3 regions of the Streptomyces sp. BHT-5-2 genome follow, and region 3 is predicted to be linked to each of the others. Evidence: riboswitches for the same ligand, from Rfam matches in the RefSeq annotation. Region 3 holds a riboswitch; each other region holds the start of a gene.
The links. A riboswitch is a leader RNA that binds a small molecule or an ion and turns the genes downstream of it on or off. The one in region 3 is predicted to bind thiamine pyrophosphate.
Positions count from the first base shown of each region.

Region 1: another riboswitch for thiamine pyrophosphate. It lies ahead of K2224_RS14010 (thiamine ABC transporter substrate binding subunit); the one in region 3 lies ahead of thiO (glycine oxidase ThiO).
Region 2: another riboswitch for thiamine pyrophosphate. It lies ahead of thiC (phosphomethylpyrimidine synthase ThiC); the one in region 3 lies ahead of thiO (glycine oxidase ThiO).

Region 1 covers NZ_CP081496.1:3,144,875-3,148,144, forward strand. Annotated here, with positions in the region: gene rlmN (23S rRNA (adenine(2503)-C(2))-methyltransferase RlmN) at 120-1,232, shown strand; TPP riboswitch at 1,266-1,389, shown strand; gene K2224_RS14010 (thiamine ABC transporter substrate binding subunit) at 1,493-2,572, shown strand; gene K2224_RS14015 (ABC transporter permease) at 2,548-3,270, shown strand, end outside.
Region 2 covers NZ_CP081496.1:1,556,767-1,560,036, reverse strand. Annotated here, with positions in the region: gene thiC (phosphomethylpyrimidine synthase ThiC) at 1-1,758, opposite strand, end outside; TPP riboswitch at 1,753-1,909, opposite strand; gene K2224_RS06815 (YibE/F family protein) at 1,988-3,270, shown strand, end outside.
Region 3 covers NZ_CP081496.1:5,910,548-5,913,817, forward strand. Annotated here, with positions in the region: gene K2224_RS26165 (Rv2175c family DNA-binding protein) at 1-180, opposite strand, end outside; gene K2224_RS26170 (NAD(P)/FAD-dependent oxidoreductase) at 314-1,606, opposite strand; TPP riboswitch at 1,764-1,876, shown strand; gene thiO (glycine oxidase ThiO) at 1,874-3,106, shown strand; gene thiS (sulfur carrier protein ThiS) at 3,181-3,270, shown strand, end outside.

The sequences.
Region 1 (3,270 bases), 2.8 Mb from region 3:
TTTCCGTCCCCGCGGCCGTGGGGACGATCCGTGAGGTCTCCTGCTTCCGTCCCCGTCCGGCCCCTGGCCGCGCGCCCGCGGAAGCCGCCGGGCCTCGTCGCACAGAGGAGTTTCCGCCCATGGCACGCCCGGCCCCGGGAGAACTGACATTCGTCGCCCCCCGCGGCGCCAAGAAGCCTCCGCGGCACCTCGCCGACCTCAGCCCGGCCGAGCGCCGCGAGGCGGTCGCCGCGATCGGCGAGAAGCCGTTCCGCGCCAAGCAGCTGTCGCAGCACTACTTCGCGCGCTACGCGCACGACCCGGCGCAGTGGACCGACATCCCCGCGGCGGCGCGCGAGAAGCTGGCGGCGGAGCTGCTCCCGGACCTGATGTCGGTGGTGCGGCACATCTCGTGCGACGACGACACCACCCGCAAGACCCTGTGGAAGCTGCACGACGGCACCCTCGTGGAGTCCGTCCTGATGCGCTACCCGGACCGGGTCACCATGTGCATCTCCTCGCAGGCCGGCTGCGGCATGAACTGCCCGTTCTGCGCCACCGGCCAGGCCGGCCTGGACCGGAACCTCTCCACCGCCGAGATCGTGCACCAGATCGTCGACGGCATGCGGGCGCTGCGCGACGGCGAGGTGCCCGGCGGCCCGGCCCGGCTGTCCAACATCGTCTTCATGGGCATGGGGGAGCCGCTCGCCAACTACAAGCGGGTGGTCGGCGCCATCCGGCGGCTCACCGACCCCGAGCCCGACGGGCTGGGGCTCTCCCAGCGCGGCATCACCGTCTCCACCGTCGGGCTGGTGCCGGCGATGCTGCGGTTCGCCGACGAGGGCTTCAAGTGCCGGCTCGCGGTGTCGCTGCACGCGCCCGACGACGAGCTGCGGGACACCCTCGTGCCGGTCAACACCCGCTGGAAGGTCCGCGAGGTGCTGGACGCGGCATGGGAGTACGCCGAGAAGTCCGGCCGCCGGGTCTCGATCGAGTACGCCCTGATCCGCGACATCAACGACCAGGCGTGGCGCGGTGACCTGCTGGGACGGCTGCTCAAGGGCAAGCGGGTCCACGTCAACCTCATTCCGCTCAATCCGACGCCGGGCTCGAAGTGGACCGCCTCGCGGCCCGAGGACGAGCTGGCGTTCGTCCGGGCCATCGAGGCACACGGCGTGCCCGTGACCGTCCGGGACACCCGGGGCCAGGAGATCGACGGCGCCTGCGGACAGCTCGCGGCCTCGGAGCGCTGACCGCCCGCTGGTACGGTGGCGTCGAACAAACGCACATTCCGACAGGGGAGCGCCACAGCGCTGAGAGTGCGGAGACGTCGTAGCAGCCCTACGGCGCCCGCAGACCCTTGAACCTCGCCCGGGTCATTCCGGGTAGGAAGTTCGGTCGTCACTCATGCTGTTGCGCCCCGCCCACCGTCCGTTGCCGAACGTCACCGACGCAGAACGCAGCGGGCACCGGGCGGGGCCGCGTCTCTTCCTGGCCAGCCAGGAGGAAATCAGTGAGCACCACCAGCAGGATCACCGCGGCAGCGCTGGCCGCCGCGGCCGGCGTGACCGCACTCGCCGGGTGCGGCACGGGCAGCGGCGACAGCGCCGACGCCAAGACCGTCACGCTCGTCAGTCATGACTCGTTCAACGCCTCCAAGTCCGTCCTGGCCGCCTTCGAGAAGGAGAGCGGCTACAAGGTCAGGGTGATCAGGGGCGGGGACGCCGGCGAAGCCGTAAACAAGGCGATCCTGTCCAAGGACAACCCCCAGGGCGATGTCTTCTTCGGCATCGACAACACCCTGCTCTCGCGCGGCCTGAACGCCGGCCTCTTCACCCCCTACAAGGCCAAGGGCCTCGACAGCGTCCCGGCCGACCTCCAGCTCGACAAGGACGCCCACCGGGTCACGCCCCTCGACTACGGCGACATCTGCGTCAACTACGACCGCGCCTACTTCACCCAGCACAAGCTCGCGCCGCCGCAGACCTTCGACGACCTGCTCAAGCCGCAGTACAAGGGATTGCTCGTCACGGAGAACTCCGCCACCTCCTCTCCGGGGCTCGCCTTCCAGCTCGGCACCATCGCCACCCACGGTGGCGGGGGAGGCTGGCCGGACTACTGGAAGAAGCTCAAGGCCAACGGCGTCGAGGTCGTCAACAGCTGGGAGCAGGCGTACAACGAGCGCTTCTCGGGCTCCGCGGCCGGCAAGAGCAAGGGCGACAAGCCGCTCGTCGTCTCCTACGCCTCCAGCCCGCCCGCCGAGGTGATGGGCAAGAAGCCCGCGCCCAAGGAGGCCCCGACCGGCGTCGCGACCGGCACCTGCTTCCGGCAGATCGAATTCGGCGCGTTGCTCAAGGGCGCCAAGAACGAGAAGGGCGGCAAGGCGCTGCTCGACTTCCTCCTGACGAAGACGTTCCAGGAGGACATGCCGCTGCAGATGTTCGTCAACCCGGCCCGCAAGGACGCCAAGGTGCCGGATCTGTTCACCCGCTACGGCACGGCGATCGACAAGCCGACGACGCTCGCACCGGAGACGATCACCAAGAACCGCGACCAGTGGATCAAGCAGTGGTCCTCGCTCGTTCTGAAGTAGCCCGCACCCACCGCAGGGGGCCCGCGCGCGCAACGGCGGTGCGGCTCGGTCTGATGGCCGTGCCGCTCGCCTTCTTCGCGCTCTTCTTCGCCTACCCGGTCGCCGCGATCGTGGGACGGGGACTGAACGACGGCGGGCAGTGGCAGCTCGGACGGTTCGGCGCCGTACTCGGCGACCCGGACGTGCTCCATGTGCTGTGGTTCACCCTCTGGCAGGCCGCCGCGTCGACCGCCTTGACGCTGCTGGTCGCACTGCCCGGCGCCTATGTCTTCGCGCGCTTCGACTTCCCCGGCAAGCAACTGCTGCGGGCGGCGGTGGCGGTGCCGTTCGTGCTGCCCACCGTCGTCGTCGGCGCGGCCTTCCTGGCACTGGTCGGCCGGGGCGGACTGCTGGACCACCTGTGGGGCGTGCGGCTGGACACCTCGGTGTGGGCGATCCTGCTGGCGCACGTCTTCTTCAACTACGCCGTCGTCGTCCGCACCGTCGGCGGACTCTGGGCGCAGCTCGACCCGCGTCAGGAAGAGGCCGCCCGGGTCCTGGGCGCCGGACGGTTCGCGGCCTGGCGGAAGGTGACGCTGCCCGCACTGGGGCCGGCGGTGGCGGCCGCGGCACTGATGGTGTTCCTCTTCACCTTCACCTCCTTCGGCGTGGTGCAGATCCTGGGCGGGCCCACCTTCTCGACGCTGGAGGTGGAGATC
Region 2 (3,270 bases), 4.4 Mb from region 3:
CCCCGCGGCCGCGAACTCCTTGGACTTCTCCAGCATCCCGGCCCGGACCTCTTCGGGCGTCGCGCCCTCCGCACCGCCGAACTGCTCCGTGATGCTTCGGCTGATCTTCATCGAGCAGAACTTCGGCCCGCACATCGAGCAGAAGTGCGCCGTCTTGGCCGGCTCCGCGGGCAGCGTCGCGTCGTGGAAGGCACGGGCGGTGTCCGGGTCGAGGGCCAGGTTGAACTGGTCCTCCCAGCGGAACTCGAAGCGGGCGTCGGAGAGCGCGTCGTCCCACTCCTGGGCACCCGGGTGCCCCTTGGCGAGGTCCGCCGCATGGGCCGCGATCTTGTACGTGATGACGCCGGTCTTGACGTCGTCGCGGTCCGGGAGGCCCAGGTGCTCCTTGGGCGTGACGTAGCAGAGCATCGCGGTGCCCCACCAGGCGATCATCGCGGCGCCGATGCCGGAGGTGATGTGGTCGTAGGCGGGGGCGATGTCGGTGGTGAGCGGGCCGAGCGTGTAGAACGGGGCCTCCTCGCAGATCTCCTGCTGGAGGTCGATGTTCTCCTTGATCTTGTGCATCGGGACATGGCCCGGGCCCTCGATCATGGTCTGCACGCCGTGCCGCTTGGCAATGGTGTTCAGCTCGCCGAGGGTGCGCAACTCGGCGAACTGCGCCTCGTCGTTGGCGTCCGCGATGGAGCCGGGGCGCAGCCCGTCACCGAGCGAGAAGGTGACGTCGTAGCCGGCGAGGATGTCGCAGAGTTCCTCGAAGTTCGTGTAGAGGAAGGACTCCTGGTGGTGCGCCAGACACCAGGCCGCCATGATCGAGCCGCCGCGGGAGACGATGCCGGTCTTGCGGTTGGCGGTGAGCGGGACGTAGCGGAGCAGCACGCCGGCGTGCACCGTCATGTAGTCGACGCCCTGTTCGGCCTGCTCGATGACGGTGTCCTTGTAGATCTCCCAGGTCAGCTCCTCGGCCTTGCCGTCGACCTTCTCCAGCGCCTGGTAGAGGGGGACGGTGCCGATCGGGACGGGGGAGTTGCGCAGCACCCACTCGCGGGTGGTGTGGATGTTGCGGCCGGTGGAGAGGTCCATGACCGTGTCGGCGCCCCAGCGGGTCGCCCAGGTCATCTTCTCCACCTCCTCCTCGATCGAGGAGGTGACCGCGGAATTGCCGATGTTGGCGTTCACCTTCACCAGGAAGTTCTTGCCGATGATCATCGGCTCGATCTCCGGGTGGTTGATGTTGGCCGGCAGCACCGCACGGCCGGCCGCGATCTCGTCCCGCACGAACTCGGGGGAGACGTTCTCGCGGACGGCGACGTACTCCATCTCCGCGGTGATCTCGCCACGCTGGGCGTAGGCGAGCTGGCTGACCGCGGCCCCGCCCCGGCCACGGCGCGGCTGGCGCGGACGGCCGGGGAAGACCGCGTCGAGGTTCCGCAGGCCACCGCGCGGTGAGGTGTGCTTGATCCCGTCGTCCTCGGGACGCATCGGGCGGCCCGCGTACTCCTCGGTGTCGCCCCGAGCGATGATCCAGTTCTCCCGCAGCGGCGCCAGACCGCGGCGGACGTCGGTTTCGATCTGAGGGTCGGTGTACGGCCCTGACGTGTCGTAGAGCGTCACGTCCTTGCCGTTGGTGAGGTGCACCCGCCGGACCGGGACCCGAAGGTCCGGGCGCGATCCGGAGACATAGCCCTTGTGCCAGCCGATCTGCGGCTTTTCGCCGTCGGTCGAGCCGTTTTCAGGCGTGCGTGCATCCTGCAGAGTCATAAAGACTCAACTCCCTACGCCGGCATTACCCGGTAACAGGTTCGGCGGTCGACGCAGCGGCTTCCGTCGTGCGGTGTTTCACGTGAAACACCGCCGGGACGGAGGTCAGCGCCCTCTCAGCCCGGTGCTCCGAGCTCCCGCGATTGCAAAGGTGGCACCACGGTAGCGGCCGGGGCCGCGGTGTGAACAGGGGGCCCACGCTTGTCGCGCTTCTTGCGATGATCGGGCGGTGAGCCCTCCCGACTCCCCGCCTCCCGATGCGCCCGCGCACTCCCATGCGCATGCGCACGCGCACAGCCATGGGCCGGCCGCGCCCGTCTCCCGGCATCTGCGCAAGGTCATCGCCGCCGTCCTGATCCCGTTCGCGACCGCGGTGGCGGTCGGCCTGATCGTGCTGTGGCCCGGTGGCGCACCACCGCACAAGCCGTCCGGTGTGGGCTTCGACCAGCCCACGGAGCAGGCCCGGATCGTCAAGGTCGAGGAGGTGGACTGCGCGGCGGTGCATGCCGAGCAGCAGCCGCAGCCCACCACGCCCGGAGGTGCGCCGCCGACCGGGGGAGCGGCCCGGGGCAAGCCCTGCCAGCAGGCGACGGTCGAGGTCACCACGGGGAAGAACGCCGGCCGCACCTTCCGGACGGTGGTGACACCGGACTCCCTGCGGCAGTACACGACCGGGCAGAGCGTGGTCGTCTCCTACTCCCCCAAGGCGCCCAGGGACCTGCAGTACGCGGTCACGGACGTCGACCGCACCGTGCCGATGTGGGTGCTGGCCGCGATTTTCGCGTTTGCGGTGGTGATCGTCGGACGACTGCGCGGGGTGCTGGCGCTGGTGGCGCTGGTGGCCAGCTTCGGGGTGCTGACGCTCTTCATCCTCCCGGCGATCCTCCAGGGCTCCGATCCGCTGCTGGTGGCGGTGGTCGGCGGCAGCGCGATCATGCTGATCGCCCTCTACATGTGCCACGGGCTGACCGCCCGTACGTCCGTGGCGGTGCTCGGCACCCTCGCCTCGCTGCTGCTCATCGGGCTGCTGGGCTCGGTGTTCACCGACTGGGCACTGCTGACCGGCAACACGGACGACACCACCGGCCTGGTGCACGGGCTGTACCCGGACATCGAGATCCGCGGTCTGCTGCTGGCGGGGATCATCATCGGCTCACTGGGAGTACTCGACGATGTGACGGTGACCCAGACGGCCGCGGTCTGGGAGCTCAAGGAGGCCGATCCGACGGCGGGTTGGCGGAAGCTGTACGGCGCGGCGATGCGGATCGGGCGGGACCACATCGCGTCCGTGGTGAACACTCTCGTCATGGCCTACGCGGGCGCCGCGCTGCCGCTGCTTCTGCTGTTCTCGATCGCACAGAGCAGTGTCGCCACGGTGGCCGGCAGCGAGGTGGTGGCGGAGGAGATCGTCCGCACGCTCGTGGGCAGCATCGGGCTGGTCGCCTCGGTGCCGGTGACCACGCTGCTGGCGGCCCTGGTGGTCGCGGCGGACCGCCCGGTGCCGGGCGAGGC
Region 3 (3,270 bases):
CTTGATGAATTCGGCGGGCACCTGGAGCACACGGTTCTCGCCGCGGCGCACCGCGATCAGCTGGCCCTCCTTCACCAGCTGCCGCACGCGGGTCACCTCGACGTCGAGTTCCTCGGCGATGTCGGGGAGGGTGAGCCAGGCGGGGACGAGTCCATCGATGTTTGCGTCAATCTCGGTCACAGGACAAGCGTGCCACCTCCCACTGACAGCCGGTAGCCGGGCATCGCCTACGGCGCGCGCGTGCACACCGCCGGGTGAGCCCGGCGGGCCGGGGCGCGCGCCGCCCCGTTCGGCGGCCCCGGACCGGACTGCCCTACAGGACCGCGGACTTGAGCGGAACGGTCGCGTCCGCGACCCGCTCCCGGTCGAGCAGCGCGCCCTTCTCGATGAGCCGGCGCCCCTGGGCCAGATCCCGCGGCCGCCCCACGGCCAGCAGTGCGACCAGCCGGCCGGCCGGCCGCCCGGCGCCGCCCTCGGCCGGCCCCTCGCCCGGCTCCCGGCCGCCCCGAAGCCAGATCACCGACCAGGCCGCGCCGGCCGGATCGCCGCGCCAGACCAGTTCGTCGGCGTCCACGTGGTGGCCGGCGTACTGCACGAACCGCCCGAACTGCTCGGACCAGAAGTACGGCACCGGGTCGTAGACCACCCCTTCCGCCTCGCCGCGGGCGATGTTCTCGGCCACCGTGCGGGGCCCCTGGAGGGCGTTGTCCCAGTGGTGGACCAGCAGCCGGGTGCCGTAACGGGCCGACGGGAAGGAGGCGCAGTCGCCGACCGCGTAGACCCCGGGGACGGAGGTGCGCAGCCGCTCGTCGGCCAGCACCGAGCCGTCCTCGGGCGAGAGGGCGACGCCGGAGCCGGCCAGCCAGGCGGTGGCGGGGCGGGCGCCGATCCCGACGACCACGGCGTCGGCGGGCAGCACGGTGCCGTCGGCGAGGGCCACCGCGTCGCCGGTGACGGAGGCGACCCGGGCGCCGGTGCGCAGCTCGGCTCCGGCGTCGGCGTACCAGCCGGTCATGTACGCGGCGACCTCGGCGGGCAGCGCGCCGGCCAGCGGGTGGTCGGCGGCCTCGACGACGGTGACCTCGCAGCCGGCCTCGCGGGCGGCGGTGGCGAACTCGGCGCCGATCCAGCCGGCCCCCACCACCACGATCCGGTGCTGGGCGGCGAGCACCGGGCGCAGCCGTTCGGCGTCGTCCAGGGTGCGCAGCAGGTGGACTCCGGGGAGCCCCTCGCTGCCGGGCAGCCGGACCGGTTCGGCACCGGTGGCCAGGACCGCGTAGTCGTAGTGGACCGGGCCCTCGGCGGTCTCCACGACGTGCTCCTCGGGGCGCAGCGCGGTGACCGGGCGGCCGAGGTGGAGGTCGATGCCGAGACCGGCGAAGTCGATGTCGAAGGCGGAGCCGTCGGCCTTGCCGAGCAGCACCGCCTTGGACAGCGGGGGGCGGTCGTAGGGCTGGTGGGGCTCGTCGCCGAGGAGCGTGATCGCGCCGCGCCAGCCTTGTTCGCGCAGGGCCACGGCGGTCTGCACACCCGCCATCCCCGCGCCGGCGATCACCACGCGCGGCGTGCGGACAGGGGCCTGGGGAGACTTGCTCTGCTCGCTCACCCACTCACTTTAGGACGGCGGGCGACGCGGCCCGCAGCACCGCGCAAGGAGATCTCTGACACAGCGTCACGCGCCGTGGCACCCGGTGCGGCCCCGGTGGCCCGGCCCGTGGCCCGGGCGCTCCCTTACGGCGGCCCGCGGCCCGTATTAGGGTGGTGCACGCACTCGCGGGAGCCCGGACGCACCGGGCTGAGAGGGAGGCTGGCCGGCCTCCGACCGTACGAACCTGATCCGGGTCATGCCGGCGAAGGGAGGGGCTGGACGCCCATGCATCCATCCGCCACACCATCGGACCCGCCGCGGCCGGCGGACCGGCACCCCGATGTGCTGGTCGTCGGCGGCGGCATCATCGGGCTGGTCACCGCCTGGCGGGCGGCCGGCCGCGGGCTGCGGGTCGCGGTCGCCGACCCCGCGCCCGGCGGCGGCGCGGCACAGGTCGCGGCCGGCATGCTGGCCGCGGTCACCGAGCTGCACTACGGCGAGGAGACGCTGCTGGGGCTCAACCTGGCCTCCGCACAACGGTATCCGGAGTTCACCCGGGAACTGGAGGCGGCGAGCGGGCAGCGGATCGGCTACCGGCGGAGCGGCACCCTCCAGGTCGCGCTGGACGCCGACGACCGCGCCCACCTGCGGGAACTGCACACCCTCCAGGTCCGCTGCGGGCTGGACTCGCAGTGGCTGACCGGGCGCGAGTGCCGCCGGCTGGAGCCGATGCTCGCCCCCGGGGTGCGCGGCGGCCTCCGGGTGGACGGCGACCACCAGGTCGATCCGCGCCGACTGGCGGGGGCCCTGCTGGCCGCCTGCGAGCGGACCGGGGTGGTCTTCCACCGCACGCGGGCGGAGCGCCTGACGACCGCCGGCGGGCGCGCCTCGGGCGTCGAACTCGCCGACGGGACACGGCTGTCGGCCGGCCAGGTCGTACTGGCCGGGGGCAGCCTCAGCGGCCGGCTGGAAGGCGTCCCGGAGGCCGTGCGGCCACCAGTGCGGCCGGTCAAGGGGCAGGTGCTGCGGCTGCGGCTGCCGGACCCGCCGCCCGGCGGACCGCCGTTCCTCTCCCGCACCGTACGGGCCGTGGTCCGGGGCAATCCCGTCTACCTGGTGCCCCGGGAGAGCGGCGAACTGGTCCTCGGCGCCACCACCGAGGAGCTGGGCTGGGACACCACGGTCACCGCGGGCGGGGTCTACGAGCTGCTGCGGGACGCCCACGAGCTGGTCCCGGGCCTGACCGAACTGCCGCTGACCGAGAGCCTGGCCGGGCTGCGCCCCGGCTCGCCCGACAACGCACCGCTGCTCGGGCCCACCGCGCTGCCCGGCCTCCACCTGGCCACCGGCCACTTCCGCAACGGCGTGCTGCTGACACCGGTCACCGGGGACGTGATGGCCGAGCTGCTGTCCACCGGGACCGTCCCGGAAGCGGCCCGCCCCTTCTCCCCCGCGCGTTTCTCCCCCGACGTCCAGGAGGAGCAGCGCACCCGTGCCCCCGAGGAGCAGCCCATATGAGCGCCCCCGGTACTCCCGGTACCCCTGACCCCACCCACCCCACCGACAACTCCGGCGCCCCCAACGGCCCCACGGTGTCCGTCTCCGTCAACGGGGCCGCCCGCCGGATCCCCGGCGGCCTGACCCTCGACCGGCTGGTCGCCACGCTGTCCCAGGCGCCGACC